Regions from separate parts of the Caulobacter sp. Root487D2Y genome, predicted to be linked through region 2. Evidence: riboswitches for the same ligand, from Rfam matches in the RefSeq annotation. Region 2 holds a riboswitch; the other holds the start of a gene.

Region 1 (7,172 bases), on a different contig from region 2:
CGTTGGCGTGCGCCTCGCGACGGGCCTCCGACAGGGCCGTGACGTCGTCCATGTAGGTGATGACGCCGACGATCTCGCCCTGGGCGTCGCGCCAAGGACGGGCCTCCCAGCGCAGGGTGTGCCTGCGGCCGAGTCCGTCGCGCAACTGATCCTCGCGCCGCACCAGCGTCTCGCCCGCCAAGGCGCGCTCGACGGCCCTGACGAAGCGCTTGCGGGTTCCGGAGGTCAGGTCGTGCAAGGTGCGGCCGATGACCTCCGCCTCGGTGGCGTGGAAGGTTTCCAGGAAGCGCGGGCTGACCACCTGCAGGCGCAGATCGCGGTCGTAGAGCGCCACGGCGAACGGGGCCTCCTCCACCAGCCGGCGGGCCTGGCGCTCGCTCCAGACCGCCGCGTCGCGGGTGCGGGCCACGTCGGTGACGTTCTGGGAAATGCCCTTCAGGGCGAACAGGCCGTCGGCGCGCGGCTCGGTGCGGAAGGTGGCGCGGTAGGTGAACCACTGGTCGCGGGCGCCGCGCAGGCGGTGCTCGATGGTCCCGCCCTGGCCCGTGCGCACGGCCGCGTCGAAGGCCTCGCGCAGGCCTTCGCGATCGGCCGGATCGAGATGCTCCCAGAACTTGTCGGGCCGGGCCACGTCGTCGGGCTCAAGGCCCGTGGCGGCGAAGATGTCGCGAGACCATTCGATGTGCTGTTCGTGCGGCTCGTAGCTCCAGACGCCGATGCCGGCCGCGGAGGCCAGCAGTTCGCGGGTCTGGCGGGCGGCGGCGATCTCGGCCCGGCGGGCCATGTCGGCGGTGACGTCGCGCAGGGCGCCGATCATCTCGCCGTTGGGGCCCAGGCGCGAGCTTCCCTCCAGCCACGCCCAGCCGCCGGCCTTGCGGAGCACCTTCAGGCTGTTGACCGCCTCGCCGGAGGCGCGGATCAGGGCCGCGCTCTCGATGAAGTCCTGGCGGGAGTCCGGATGCACGAAGCGCAGGGCGGGCTGGCCGATCAGCTCCTGGCGGGTCCAGCCTGTCACCCGGGTCCAGGCCGGATTGACCGTGACGAGCCGCCCCTTCGAAACCACGGCGAACAGATCGTGCGAATGGTCGAAGAACCATTGCGCGCTCTCGGCGTCGCTCAATCGTGGGGATTTCGAAGGCGAGGTCATCGCGGCTCCAGGGATCGGCGGCCGGATGGTGAAGCTCAAGAGTAAACTTATGGTTGGCGTCAGAGATCATTGTTCGCCGACCACGCGTCAGACTTCGGCCCACATTCGCAGGAGGTTGTGGTAGGTCCCGGTCAGCGACAGCACCGAGGGGTCGGCGGACCCCACCGCGAGAGACAGTCGCTGGATCGCCACGTCCAGGTCCAGCAGCAGGGCGCGCCTGGCGTCGTCGCGCACCAGGCTCTGGATCCAGAAGAAGCTGGCGGTGCGAACGCCGCGCGTCACCTCGGTGACGTGATGCAGGCTGGAGGCCGGATAGAGGATCGCCGCCCCCGCCGCCAGCTTGACCAGATGGCTGCCGTAGCTGTCCTCGACCACCAGCTCGCCGCCGTCATAGTCGTCCGGATCGCTCAGAAAGACCGTGATCGACAGGTCGGTGCGCAGGGGCTGGCCGGTCGAGGGATCGCGGCGGATCGAATTGTCGACATGGTCGGCGAAGCCCATGCCGACGCCGTAGCGGTTGAACAGCGGCGGCAGGATGGTGCGCGGCAGGGCGGCCGAGACGAACAGCGGATTGGCCTGCAGGGCCTGGACGACGATCGCCCCGAGCTCGCGGGCCGTCGCGCCGTCCTGCGGCAGCTGCCGGTTGTTCTTGGCCAGCGCCGCCTGGAAGCCCGAGGTGGCGTTGCCGTCGATCCAGTCGGCCGCGTCGAGCACGGCCCGGCAGTGGGACACCTCGGCGGGCGTCAGGACGTCGGGGATCTGGATCATCATGATCCGACTCCTATCAGAAACATGGCGTCGTCCGGGAGGCCGCTCCCGGACGACGCGCTCGAACGTCAACGATCGGACTCCGGGGAGGGAGGGGATCAGTACTTGACGTTCAAGGTCAGGATCGCCTGCCGGCCGGGGGCCGGATTGGCGTGGTGGACGCCGTTGGTGTTGGCGATATAGCGCTCGTCGCCGAGGTTCTGGACGTTCAGCTGCAGGTCGACCTTGTCATTGACCACGTAGCTGGCGAAGGCATCGAAGCGCCAGTAGGCCGGGGCGTAGACCTTGTTGGCCCCGCCGCCCGCGCCGCCCTGGTTGCCGCCGAAGCTGTCGGAGACGTAGTAGGCGCCGCCGCCCAGCGACAGGGCGCGGATCACGCGATAGGTCGAGAACAGGCTGAAGGTGTGCTCGGGGGTGTTGGCCAGCGGATCGCCCTGGTTGACGCCGTTATAGGCGCCGCGGACCAGTTCGCTGTCCATGTAGGTGTAGCCGCCGAAGGCCTGCCACTTGGACGTGATGTTGCCCGAGACGCCCAGTTCGAAGCCCTGGACCTGGGTCTCTCCGACCTGCTGGTAGACGCCGGGCAGGACCTGAATCTGGGCGTTCTCGCGGATGGTTTTGAACACCGCGCCCGACAGGGCGAGCTTGTCGTCGAAGACGTTCCACTTGGCGCCGGCCTCGAAGCTTTCGCTGTCCTCGGGCTCGAGCACCTGGCCGGACAGGTTGCCCGCGCCGTTGGTGGCGTTGCTGTTCTGGTCGCCGCCGGCGATGCCGGGCGGGGTCGAGGCGGTGCCGTAGGAGACGTAGAGGCTGGAGTCCTCGGTCGGCTTGTAGACCAGGCCGGCCTGGTAGTTGGTGAAGCTCCACTCGGCGTCGCGATAGGTGATCGTGCCGCCCGAGAACACGCCCTGGTTCTGGGTGAAGCTGGAGTAGTCGTGGCCCGAGCTCTGGTAGTTGTCGTGGCGGACGCCCAGGTTCAGCAACCACTTTTCGCCAAACTCGATGGTGTCGAAGGCGTAGACCGCCGCCGTCTTGCTGAGGTTGTAGTTGGCCGGGCTGCGGTTGATGACGCCGGCCCACGGGTCCTTGTCGTTGGGCGCGTAGACCAGGGTGCAGTCGCCCGCCCCCAGATTGGTCGAGTTCGCGGCGGTCATCGAGAAGCCGGTCGGGCAGGTCGAACCGCTGGTCGTGAAGGTGGTGTAGGTGGCGTTGAGGTTCTTCTCGCGGCTCAGCTCCAGGCCCAGATCGAAGCTGTGATTGATCGCGCCGGTGTCGAACTTGCCGTGGAAATCGGTCACGGCGGCGATCGTCGTGGTCGGGTTCCAGCGCGTCTTGGTGGCGCGCTTCATCCACCACGACCCGTCGACCAGTTGGGCGGGGCCGCCGTCGCCAGGATTGGTGACGATGTAGTCGTTGAGGGTCTTGGAGTAGCGCAGCACCTGGCGAACGCCGAAGTTCTCGTTGATCTGGTGATCGAAGGCGATCGTGCCGATGTCGGCCTTGGTCTTCTGGTAGTCGCGCGAGCGCAGGCCGTAGAAGCTGCGCGGATCGACCGCCAGTATGCCGTCCTCGGTGCGCGGCTGGGCGGTCTTGGTCGACAGCGGGATGCCGTAGTCGGGCATGTTGTTACCGTCGAGATGGTAGTAGCTGAGCACCAGCTGGGTCGGGCCGTTCAGGCCGAAGGCGACCGACGGCGCGATCCCCCAGCGGTCGAAGTCCACCGCCTTGCGGCCCGGGGTGTTCCCCTGCGTGCCCAGCAGGTTCAGGCGCACGGCGACGCTGTCGTTGATCTTGTGGTTCAGGTCGACCGTGGCGCGGACATACGCGTCCGTGCCCACGCCCAGCGAACCGGTGGCGAAGTCGTCGGCCTTGGGGCTCTTGGAGGTCAGGTTGATGCTGCCGCCGCCCGAGCCGCGGCCGCTATAGGCCGAGTCCGGACCCTTCACGACCTCGACCTGCTCGAGGTTGAACACCTCGCGGGTCTGGCCGCCGCTGTCGCGCACGCCGTCGACGAAGACGTTGTTGCCCGAGGCCTGGCCGCGGATGAACGGACGGTCGGCCAGAGGCTGGCCGCCCTCGCCCGCCCCGAAGGTGATGCCCGGCGAGTTGCGCAGGATGTCCGTCAGCGAGGTGGCGGCGGTCTGCTCGATGATCTTGCGCGGGATGACCGTGATGGACTTGGGCGTGTCGACCAGCGGCGCGGTGATCTTGGCCGACGGGACGTCGGCGACGCGCCGGCCGTCGACCTTGACGCCCGAGACCTCGGTCGCCGCGTCGGCCGACGCCGCCGTGACGAGCGCCGTATCGGCGCCCGGGGCCGAGGCGAGGGCCGACGGGGCCATGGCCAGGCCGGCCAGACCCGCCACGGCGGCCGCGCCCAGAGCGGCGCGGGCTTGGCTGCGGACGCCGGCGACGGCGGGCTTGGAAGTCTTTTGCATCAGGAACCCCAGCAAGGCCGCCGAGACGCGCGGCCCTAATCGTAATTGCGACGCGTTCTTAGCTGGAGCGTTGCAAGAGTGCAATGATAATCATTCTCAAAAATGTTTCCCTCCGCCCCCCATGGGGGCGGACAGACCGCGCAGCGGTCGGGTGGGGGCAAGTGTTAGCCGGCACGACGTCTCAAGCTCACGCGGCGGGCCGCTGAGGTGACGGAAAGGGAGAGATCAGGATACGGGCGGTTTGGGAGGTGAGGACCAAATCGGGTCGAGAAAGTTCAGGACGTTGAATCGCGAGGGTTTGATCGCTGAGCGCCGCCAACCGGGGACATGCTCTCACGGCACGGCCTCGCCAAATCGCCTCAGAAGCGTGGAGTGAGTGCGTGTCCCCAACGACATCCTCGACGTCAAACCTTGATCCTGGACAACAACCAAGCGCAGCGGATGACGTTGGGGACACGCACTCACGGCGAACGCTCTGCAACCCTGCCAGCGCCCTGGTGTGAGAGCATGTCCCCGCCCGTTCCTAGCAAGGCCCCCAGGAAACCTGGCTTCAACCTTCACCGCGAACCAGTGTACACACGCCGAGTCCGCGTGACTGGCGATCACAGGGAGCACCCTGAGGGAGCGCGGACGTCATGAGCCGTTCGCCTGGGCGCCCACCTTTTCGCAAACGGAACTCGCCCATGCCCGAAGCCAGGACCTGGATCGCCTTCAGTCTCGTCTGCCTGGGCATGGCCCTGACCCCCGGGCCGAACATGCTGTATCTGGTCAGCCGCTCGATCTGCCAGGGCCGCTGGGCCGGGATCGTGTCGCTGGTCGGCACGGCGGCCGGGTTCATCGTCTATCTGGTCTGCGCGGCCCTGGGGATCACCGCCCTGCTGATGGCCGCGCCGATCGCCTACGACATCCTGCGGTTCGGCGGCGCGCTCTATCTGGCGTGGCTGGCCTGGCAGGCGATCAAGCCGGGCGGCGCCTCGCCGTTCCAGGTGCGCCAGCTGCCCAAGGACAGCCCCGCCCGGCTGATCAGCATGGGCTTCCTGACCAACCTGCTGAACCCCAAGGCGGCGATGCTCTATCTGTCGCTGCTGCCGCAGTTCATCGACCCGCACCGCGGCGCGATCTTCGGCCAGTCCCTGGTCCTGGGCGGCAGCCAGATCGTGATCAGCCTGACGGTCAACGGCTGCATCTGCCTGGCCGCCGGGACCATCGCCGGCTTCCTGGCCACCCGGCCCAGTTTCGCCCTGATCCAGCGCTGGCTGATGGCCTCGGTGCTGGGCGGGCTGGCGGTGCGGATGGCCACCGAGGCGCGGCGGTAATTCAAATCCGCTCATCCCGGCGAATGCCGGGACCCAGATGGATGGCTTTGGAGCTGACGCCAAGAACGTTGAGCCCTTCCAATCAGCCACCCAGCTTTTGGATCTGGGTCCCGGCGTTCGCCGGGATGAGCGGAATTGAGGGACGGTCGTGACGTGCTAGACAGGGCGCGGTGAGCCCCGGAGCCCCCATGCCGTCGTCCAAGATCACCCAGGCCGTGCTCGGCCTTTTCGCATCCCTGGCCCTGGCCGGCGCCGCCCAGGCCTCCAGCCTGAAGTCCTGCGCGATCCCGCCCAGCGTGATCCCGGCCGCGGCCGAGGTTCCGCCCGCCCGCGAGATCCACACCGACGTCCCGACGGCCGCCTATCTGCTGGCGTTGTTCTGGTCGCCCGAGGCGTGCCGCGCGGGCATCCCGGAGTCGGACAAGGTCATCCAGTGCCAGACCAACAGCTTCGGCTTCACGGTGCACGGCCTGTGGCCCAGCGGACCGGACAAGGTCCATCCCCGTTACTGCAAGCCCAGCCCGCCGATGAGCGCGGCCACGGTGATGGCCAATCTGTGCATGACCCCCTCGCCCTGGCTGCAGCAGCACGAGTGGCAGGCGCACGGCACCTGCCAGTGGGACACGCCCGAGGCCTATTTCAAGAAGGCCCGCGCCGTGCGCGACGGCTTCAAGGTTCCGGACCTCAAGCCGGGCCCGAGCGGGACCCTGACCGCCGGCGAGGTGCGCGCCGCCTTCCTCAAGCGCAATCGCGGCATGACCGCCGACGGCCTGAACGTGCGGGTCAACAAGGAGGGCCGCCTGATCGAGGTCTGGATCTGCATGGACCTGAAGTTCAAGCCGGCGGCGTGCCGGGGCGGGAACGGGACGCCGGACGACGTGATCGTGCAGGTGACGCCGAGGGGCTAGGGCCGACCAACCTTCAGGCAGGGTGCGTGGTCCTCGTCCTTCGACAGGCCCAGGATGAGGACCGAGTGCAGGTGGCGGTGGAAAACCTCATCGCGAGCTTGTCGAAGGACGACCGACCCTAGCGCGCGTCGGTATGTCGCCAGCCGCGCGCCACGCCTTCCATCCAATGGGTGTTGCGGGCCCGCGAGGCTTCGAAGCAGACGGCGCAGACCAGGGTGATCCCCGCGGCGGCCTCGGACTGGGCGGTCCAGCCGCCGCCGGCCAGGCGGGCCGTCTCGCAGCGGTCGCACCAAGCCGCCTGTTCGTCCGACGCGTCCTCGTCCTGCGGCCCCTCCGGTTCAACGAAGCCGAGCCCGACGCCCGAGACCAGGTGCCCGCACACGAAGGCGGGTCTTTGCGCCCCGTGGCGGTCGCAGTGAATTCGTCTCGGATCGTCGTTCATCCCAAGCGCCCCCCAAACGCTTATGGTTAAGCTAACCCCTTTGAACGGAAACGCAAAACGGGTTGGGGGCGGGACGCTTGGCTGGAAGGGGCGCGGCCGGGAGCCGGCGAACCGGACAGGCGGTTTGCGGCGACCGGCCGCCCTCGGCGGACA
Region 2 (7,172 bases):
GCTGTGGACCCTGACCCTGTTCGTCACGATCAAGTACGTGATCTTCTTCATGCGGGCCGACAACAAGGGCGAGGGCGGCACCCTGGCCCTGATGGCGCTCGCGCAAAAAGCGCTCGGCAAGGCCGGCAGCAAGCGCTCGACGGCGGTGTTTTTCCTGGGCGTGATCGGGGCGGCGCTGTTCTATGGCGACGGCATCATCACCCCGGCCATCTCGGTGCTGTCGGCGGTCGAGGGCATGAAGGACGCGCCGCACGTCGGCCACGCCCTGACGCCCTACATCCTGCCGATCTCGGCCGGGATCCTGGTGGCGCTGTTCCTGGTCCAGGCCAAGGGCACGCACCGGATGGCCGCCCTGTTCGGGCCGGTGATGAGCGCCTGGTTCCTGATCCTGGGCGCGCTGGGCCTGTTCCACCTGGTCGACGACCTGTCGATCCTGCGGGCCTTCAATCCCTGGTACGGCGTGCGCTTCCTGCTGGAGAACGGCTTCCTGGGCTTCGTGATCCTGGGCAGCGTGTTCCTGGCGGTGACCGGCGCCGAGGCGCTGTACGCCGACATGGGCCATTTCGGCAAAGCCCCGATCCGCGCCGCCTGGCTGTGGCTGGCCTTCCCGTGCCTGGCCCTGAACTATCTGGGCCAGGGCTCGCTGGTGCTGGACAACCCGGCCGCGCGGCACAATCCGTTCTGGGACATGGTGCCGACCTTCGCCTACTGGCCGGTGCTGCTGATGGCCACGGTGGCCACGGTCATCGCCAGCCAGGCGGTGATCACCGGCGCGTTCTCGATGACCCAGCAGGCGGTGCAGCTGGGCCTGCTGCCGCGCCTGGACATCAAGCGCACGTCCGAGACCCAGGCCGGCCAGATCTATGTGCCGGCGGTCAACACCTTCCTGCTGGTCGGCGTGCTGATCCTGCTGGTGATGTTCCAGAGCTCGCACAAGCTGGCCAGCGCCTACGGCATCGCCGTGACCGGCGCGATGTTCGTCGACACCCTGCTGGCCTATGTGGTGCTGCGCCTGGTGTGGAAGTGGAACCTCTGGCAGACGGCCGCCCTGCTGATCCCGCTGTCGATGATCGACCTGGTGTTCATCGCCTCCAACGCCCTGAAGATCCCGGACGGCGCCTGGCTGCCCCTGGTGTTCGGCGCGGTGCTGGTGCTGATCATGTGGACCTGGACGCGCGGCGCCCAGATCCTGACCGACAAGACCCGCCGCGACAGCGTGCCCCTGGTCGACCTGATGGAGATCCTGCGAGCCCGCGCCCCGCACCGCGCCCCCGGCACGGCGATCTTCCTGACCTCCGACCCGGACATGACCCCGGTCGCCCTGATGCACAACCTCAAGCACAACAAGGTGCTGCACGAGCGCAACGTGGTGCTGACCGTCCGCACGGCCGAGACCCCGCGCGTGGCCGACGAGGACCGCATCCGCACCCAGGCGGTCAACGCCGACTTCAAGAAGGTCGAGATCTTCTACGGCTTCATGGAAAGCCCCAACGTGCCCAAGGCCCTGGCCTTGCTGCGCAAGCAGCAGGGGCTGAAGTTCGACATCATGGCCACCAGCTTCTTCCTGGGCCGCCGCTCGATCGTGCCGTCGGCCAACAGCGGCATGCCGCTGTGGCAGGACCGGATCTTCATCTTCCTGATGAAGAACGCCACCAACCCGACCGACTTCTTCAAGATCCCGCCCGGCCGCGTGGTCGAGCTGGGCGCGCAGGTGACGGTCTAGGATGAACGGGGAACTCGCCGTCCTTGCCTGGATCGTCACGGTGATGGTCTGCCTGGGAACGGGCGCCCTGGTCTGGCGACGCACGCGGCCCCTCGGTCATAGTCTGGTCCTGGGAGGGCGGGAGCGACGGGCCTTGTCGCAATGGCTCGTTTGGGCGCCGTCGAGCGTGCTGCTCGTCACGGGCGGCGTTGTCGCCTTTCGCATCTTCGGCGCCCACCAGATGACGCTCAAGGACCTGAGCCTCGACGCCGTGATGCTCTGGCTCGGCATCTGCGTCTTCATGCAGGTCCAGACGCTGTTCGCGATGCGCAAGGAACGCGACTGATGAACTTCCTCGCGGTCATCGGCGACGTGCTGTGGCTGCTGGCCCTGTCGATCATGGGCGGCGCCTCGCGCATGGCCTGGGGCAAGGTCAAGGACGTGCTGGTGCCGGTCCTGTGGTCGCCGTCGGGCAGGACCGTGTGGCGGGCGCCGCGGGCCGTGGCCCTGGCCTCGCTGCCGACCTTCGCCTTCCTGCTCAGCCTGTGGCTGCTGGTCGAGAGCCGTCGGCCGCTGGAGCTGAACGTCGGGATCATCCTGCTGTGCGTGCGCGCCATCCTGGCGGCGATCTTCGCGGTGGTGCATCTGAGCCAGGTCCGCCGCGCCCTCAACCAGCTGGCCGCCGAAGGTCAGATCAAGCTTTAGGCGCGCGGCGCGTTTCAATCGTCGCGAAACCGCGCTAAACGCCCCGCGACCCGGTGTTTCTCCGAAGGAGAGACACCTGCGACTTTGTGTTTCCTCGGAAGGACCCCCTCATGGCTGGCAAGCCCGTGAAGAAGGTCGTGCTCGCCTATTCGGGCGGCCTCGACACCTCGATCATCCTCAAGTGGCTGCAGACCGAATACGGGGCGGAGGTCGTGACCTTCACCGCCGACCTGGGCCAGGGCGAGGAAATCGAGCCGGCGCGGGCCAAGGCCCTGGCCGCCGGCGTCAAGCCGGAGAACATCTTCATCGAGGACGTGCGCGAGGAGTTCGTGCGCGACTTCGTGTTCCCGATGTTCCGGGCCAACACCGTCTATGAGGGCCAGTACCTGCTGGGCACCTCGATCGCCCGTCCGCTGATCGCCAAGAAGCAGATCGAGATCGCCCGCAAGACCGGCGCCGACGCCGTCAGCCACGGCGCGACCGGCAAGGGCAACGACCAGGTCCGCTTCGAGCTGGGCTATTACGGCCTGGAGCCCGACATCACCGTGATCGCCCCCTGGCGCGAATGGGACTTCAAGTCCCGCGAGGCCCTACTGGACTTCGCCGAGAAGCATCAGATCCAGATCACCAAGGACAAGCGCGGCGAAGCCCCGTTCAGCGTCGACGCCAACCTGCTGCACTCGAGCTCGGAAGGCAAAGTCCTCGAGGATCCGGCCGTCGAGGCCCCCGAGTTCGTCCACATGCGCACGATCGCTCCGGAAGATGCACCGGACAAGGCGACCGTGATCACCATCGACTTCGAGAAGGGCGACCCGGTCGCCATCGACGGCGTCAAGCTGTCGCCGGCCGCCCTGCTGACCAAGCTGAACGAACTGGGCCGCGACAACGGCATCGGGCGCCTGGACCTGGTCGAGAACCGCTTCGTCGGCATGAAGTCGCGCGGCGTCTACGAGACCCCGGGCGGCACGATCCTGCTGGCCGCCCACCGCGGCATCGAGTCGATCACGCTGGATCGCGGCGCCATGCACCTGAAGGACGAGCTGATGCCGAAATATGCGTCGCTCGTTTACAACGGCTTCTGGTTCTCGCCCGAGCGCGAGATGCTGCAGGCCGCCATCGACTACAGCCAGGCCAAGGTGGCCGGCCAGGTGCGGGTCAAGCTCTACAAGGGCAACGTTTCGGTCATCGGCCGCACCAGCCCCTACAGCCTCTACGACCAGGACCTGGTCACCTTCGAGGAAGGCAAGGTCGCCTACGACCACCGCGACGCCGGCGGCTTCATCAAGCTCAACGCCCTGCGCCTGCGCGTCCTGGCCAAGCGCGACAAACGCGACGCCTAGGGCTCACGCCCCTCCGACAAGACAAGGCCCCGCCGTCGCCGGCGGGGCTTTTTTGTTGGGTCCGCCGTCGCCCTTCCAAGATCTTGAGGACGCCCGCGGGTGGGAGCCTCCATCCGCCCGGACGCGGGGAGGGCCTGACCGCATTGACTCCCCGGCCTGCCCCCGTATTTTCCGCCTCGTTCGCGTGACTGGCGCTAGTGATGGGCAACCATCGGGGAGCGCGGACCTCATATGCCGCGCGCCTGGGCTCCGTTTTCTTGTCCAATCAGACGCCAAGGAGTCCGCCCGTGCCCGCCGCCCCCGACTATCCGTCCGCCCCCGATCTCGTCGCCCCCAAGCGGGCCCTGCTATCGGTCTCCGACAAAGCCGGCCTGGTCGAGGCGGCCCAGGTCCTGCACGCGGCCGGCGTCGAGCTGGTCTCGACCGGCGGCACCAAGGCGGCGATCGCGGCGGCCGGGATTCCGGTCAAGGACGTCTCGGACCTGACCCAGTTCCCCGAGATGATGGACGGCCGGGTCAAGACCCTGCACCCGATCGTGCACGGCGGCCTGCTGGGCGTTCGCGACGCGCCGGAACACGCCAAGGCCATGGCCGACCACGGCATCGGCGGCATCGATATCCTGTATGTGAACCTCTATCCGTTCGAGGCCACGGTCGCGAAGGGCGGGTCCTACGCCGAGTGCGTCGAGAACATCGACATCGGCGGCCCGGCCATGATCCGCTCGGCGGCCAAGAACCATGGCTATGTCGCCGTCTGCACCGACCCGTCGGACCTGGCCGAAGTGCTGGAGGCCCTAAAGGCCGGCGGGACGACCCTGCCCCTGCGCCAGACCCTGGCGGCCCGCGCCTATGCCCGCACGGCGGCCTATGACGCGGCGATCTCCACCTGGTTCGCCGCCCAGCTGGGCCAGGACTTCCCGGCCCGCAAGGCCATCGCCGGCGAGCTGCGCCAGGTGATGCGCTACGGCGAGAACCCGCACCAGAAGGCGGCCTTCTACACCTTCCCGAGCCCCCGTCCGGGCGTGGCCACCGCCAAGCAGTTGCAGGGCAAGGAGCTCAGCTACAACAACATCAACGACACCGACGCGGCCTTCGAGCTGATCGCCGAGTTCGATCCGGCGGCCGGCCCGGCGGTGGCGATCATCAAGCACGCCAACCCCTGCGGCGTGGCGGTCGGGGCCAGCCAGCGCGAAGCCTATGAACGGGCCCTGGCCTGCGATCCCACCTCGGCCTTCGGCGGCATCGTGGCGGTCAACACCCGCCTGACCCGCGAGGCCGCGTTGCAGATGGTCGAGATCTTCACCGAGGTGGTGATCGCCCCGGACGCCGACGACGACGCGGTCGCGGTGTTCGCCGCCAAGAAGAACCTGCGCCTGCTGGTGACCGGCGGCCTGCCCGACCCGCTCTCGACGGGCGACACCTTCAAATCGGTGGCCGGCGGCTTCCTGGTTCAGTCCCGCGACAACGCGCGCATCAGGGCCTCGGACCTGAAGATCGTCACCCGGCGTCAGCCCACGGACGAGGAAGTGCGCGACATGCTGTTCGCCTTCACCGTCGGCAAGCACGTCAAGTCCAACGCCATCGTCTACGCCCGCGCCGGCCAGACCCTGGGCGTCGGGGCCGGCCAGATGAACCGCAAGGACAGCGCCCGCATCGCGGCCCTTCGGGCCGCCGATTTTGGCTTGGACCTCCGGGGATGCGCCTGCGCCTCGGAAGCCTTCTTCCCGTTCGCCGACGGCCTGATCCAGGCCGCCGAGGCCGGGGCGACGGCGATCATCCAGCCGGGCGGCTCGATGCGCGATCCGGAGGTGATCGAGGCCGCCGACAAGCTGGGCCTGACGATGGCCTTCACCGGCGTGCGCGTGTTCCGGCACTAGTCCCGAACCACGTGGCCTGTCGCGGCGAGGACGCGACAGGCGCCGGCTGCTCAATTCCTGTCGATCCGCCAATTCGCGGAGCGATGTCATACGAATGCGCTAGTCGGCGGGCGATCTCGTAGCTAGAGCTTGCGCGCAAGTCCTTGAAGTGAGCCCAGATGTTCTCCAAACCTCGCGCCGATCTCGTTCCCAATACCGCCGCTTACGAAAACGAACCCTTGGTCAAGGCCACGGGATTTCGGGAATACGACGCGCGCTGGCTGTTCGGGCCGGAGATCAACCTGCTGGGCGTGCAGGCCCTGGGCCTGGGCCTGGGCACCTACATCCACGAACTGGGCCAGTCGAGGATCGTGGTCGGCCACGACTTTCGCTCCTATTCCAGCTCGATCAAGAACGCCCTGATGCTGGGCTTGATCAGCGCCGGCTGCGAGGTCCACGACATCGGCCTGGCCCTGTCGCCCACGGCCTATTTCGCTCAGTTCGACCTGGACATCCCCTGCGTGGCCATGGTCACCGCCAGCCACAACGAGAACGGCTGGACCGGCGTGAAGATGGGCGCCCAGAGGCCGCTGACCTTCGGTCCCGACGAGATGGGCCGCCTGAAGACGATCGTGCTGGACGGCGCGTTCGTCGAGCGTGACGGCGGCAAGCTGATCCGGGTCGCGGGCGAAGCCGAGCGCTACATCGCCGACGTCGCCAAGCGCGCCCAGATCACCCGGCCGCTGAAGGTGATCGCCGCCTGCGGCAACGGCACGGCCGGCGCCTTCGCGGTCGAGGGCCTGCGGCGCATGGGCGTCTCCGAGGTCATCGGCATGGACACCGATCTCGACTACACCTTCCCGAAATACAATCCGAACCCGGAAGACGCCGAAATGCTGCACGCGATGGCCCACGCCGTCCGCGAGCACGGGGCCGACCTGGCGTTCGGCTTCGACGGCGACGGCGACCGCTGCGGCGTGGTCGACGACGAGGGCGAGGAGATCTTCGCCGACAAGATCGGCCTGATGCTGGCCCGCGACCTGGCCCCGCTGAACCCGGGCGCGACCTTCGTGGTCGACGTCAAGTCGACCGGTCTCTACGCCACCGATCCGATCCTGGCCGCCCATGGCTGCAAGGTGATCTACTGGAAGACCGGTCACAGCTACATCAAGCGCAAGAGCGCCGAGCTGGGCGCCCTGGCGGGCTTCGAGAAGAGCGGCCACTTCTTCATGAACGGCGACCTGGGCTACGGCTACGACTGCGGCCTGACCGCCGCCGCCGCCGTCCTGGCCATGCTGGACCGCAATCCAGGGATGAAGCTGTCGGACATGCGCAAGGCCCTGCCCGTGGCCTTCACGTCGCTGACCATGAGCCCGCATTGCGGCGACGAGGTGAAGTACGGCGTCGTCGCCGACGTGGTGAAGGAATACCAGGACCTGTTCGCCGCCGGCGGTTCGATCCTGGGCCGCAGGATCACCGAGGTGATCACCGTCAACGGCGTGCGGGTGCATCTGGAGGACGGCTCCTGGGTGCTGGTCCGCGCCTCGTCCAACAAGCCCGAGATCGTGG

What was found. A riboswitch is a leader RNA that binds a small molecule or an ion and turns the genes downstream of it on or off. The one in region 2 is predicted to bind ZMP and ZTP.
Region 1: another riboswitch for ZMP and ZTP. It lies ahead of ASD38_RS00550 (LysE family translocator); the one in region 2 lies ahead of purH (bifunctional phosphoribosylaminoimidazolecarboxamide formyltransferase/IMP cyclohydrolase).

What each region holds. Positions count from the first base shown of each region.
Region 1 covers NZ_LMFD01000001.1:108,855-116,026, forward strand. Annotated here, with positions in the region: gene ASD38_RS00535 (PAS domain-containing hybrid sensor histidine kinase/response regulator) at 1-1,147, opposite strand, end outside; gene ASD38_RS00540 (Fe2+-dependent dioxygenase) at 1,235-1,918, opposite strand; gene ASD38_RS00545 (TonB-dependent receptor) at 2,014-4,353, opposite strand; ZMP/ZTP riboswitch at 4,935-5,014, shown strand; gene ASD38_RS00550 (LysE family translocator) at 5,037-5,669, shown strand; gene ASD38_RS00555 (ribonuclease T2) at 5,858-6,577, shown strand; gene ASD38_RS00560 (hypothetical protein) at 6,696-7,019, opposite strand.
Region 2 covers NZ_LMFD01000010.1:538,726-545,897, forward strand. Annotated here, with positions in the region: gene ASD38_RS12415 (potassium transporter Kup) at 1-1,723, shown strand, start outside; gene ASD38_RS24180 (hypothetical protein) at 1,725-2,048, shown strand; gene ASD38_RS12425 (hypothetical protein) at 2,048-2,407, shown strand; gene ASD38_RS12430 (argininosuccinate synthase) at 2,518-3,747, shown strand; ZMP/ZTP riboswitch at 3,922-4,002, shown strand; gene purH (bifunctional phosphoribosylaminoimidazolecarboxamide formyltransferase/IMP cyclohydrolase) at 4,035-5,624, shown strand; gene ASD38_RS12440 (phosphomannomutase/phosphoglucomutase) at 5,783-7,172, shown strand, end outside.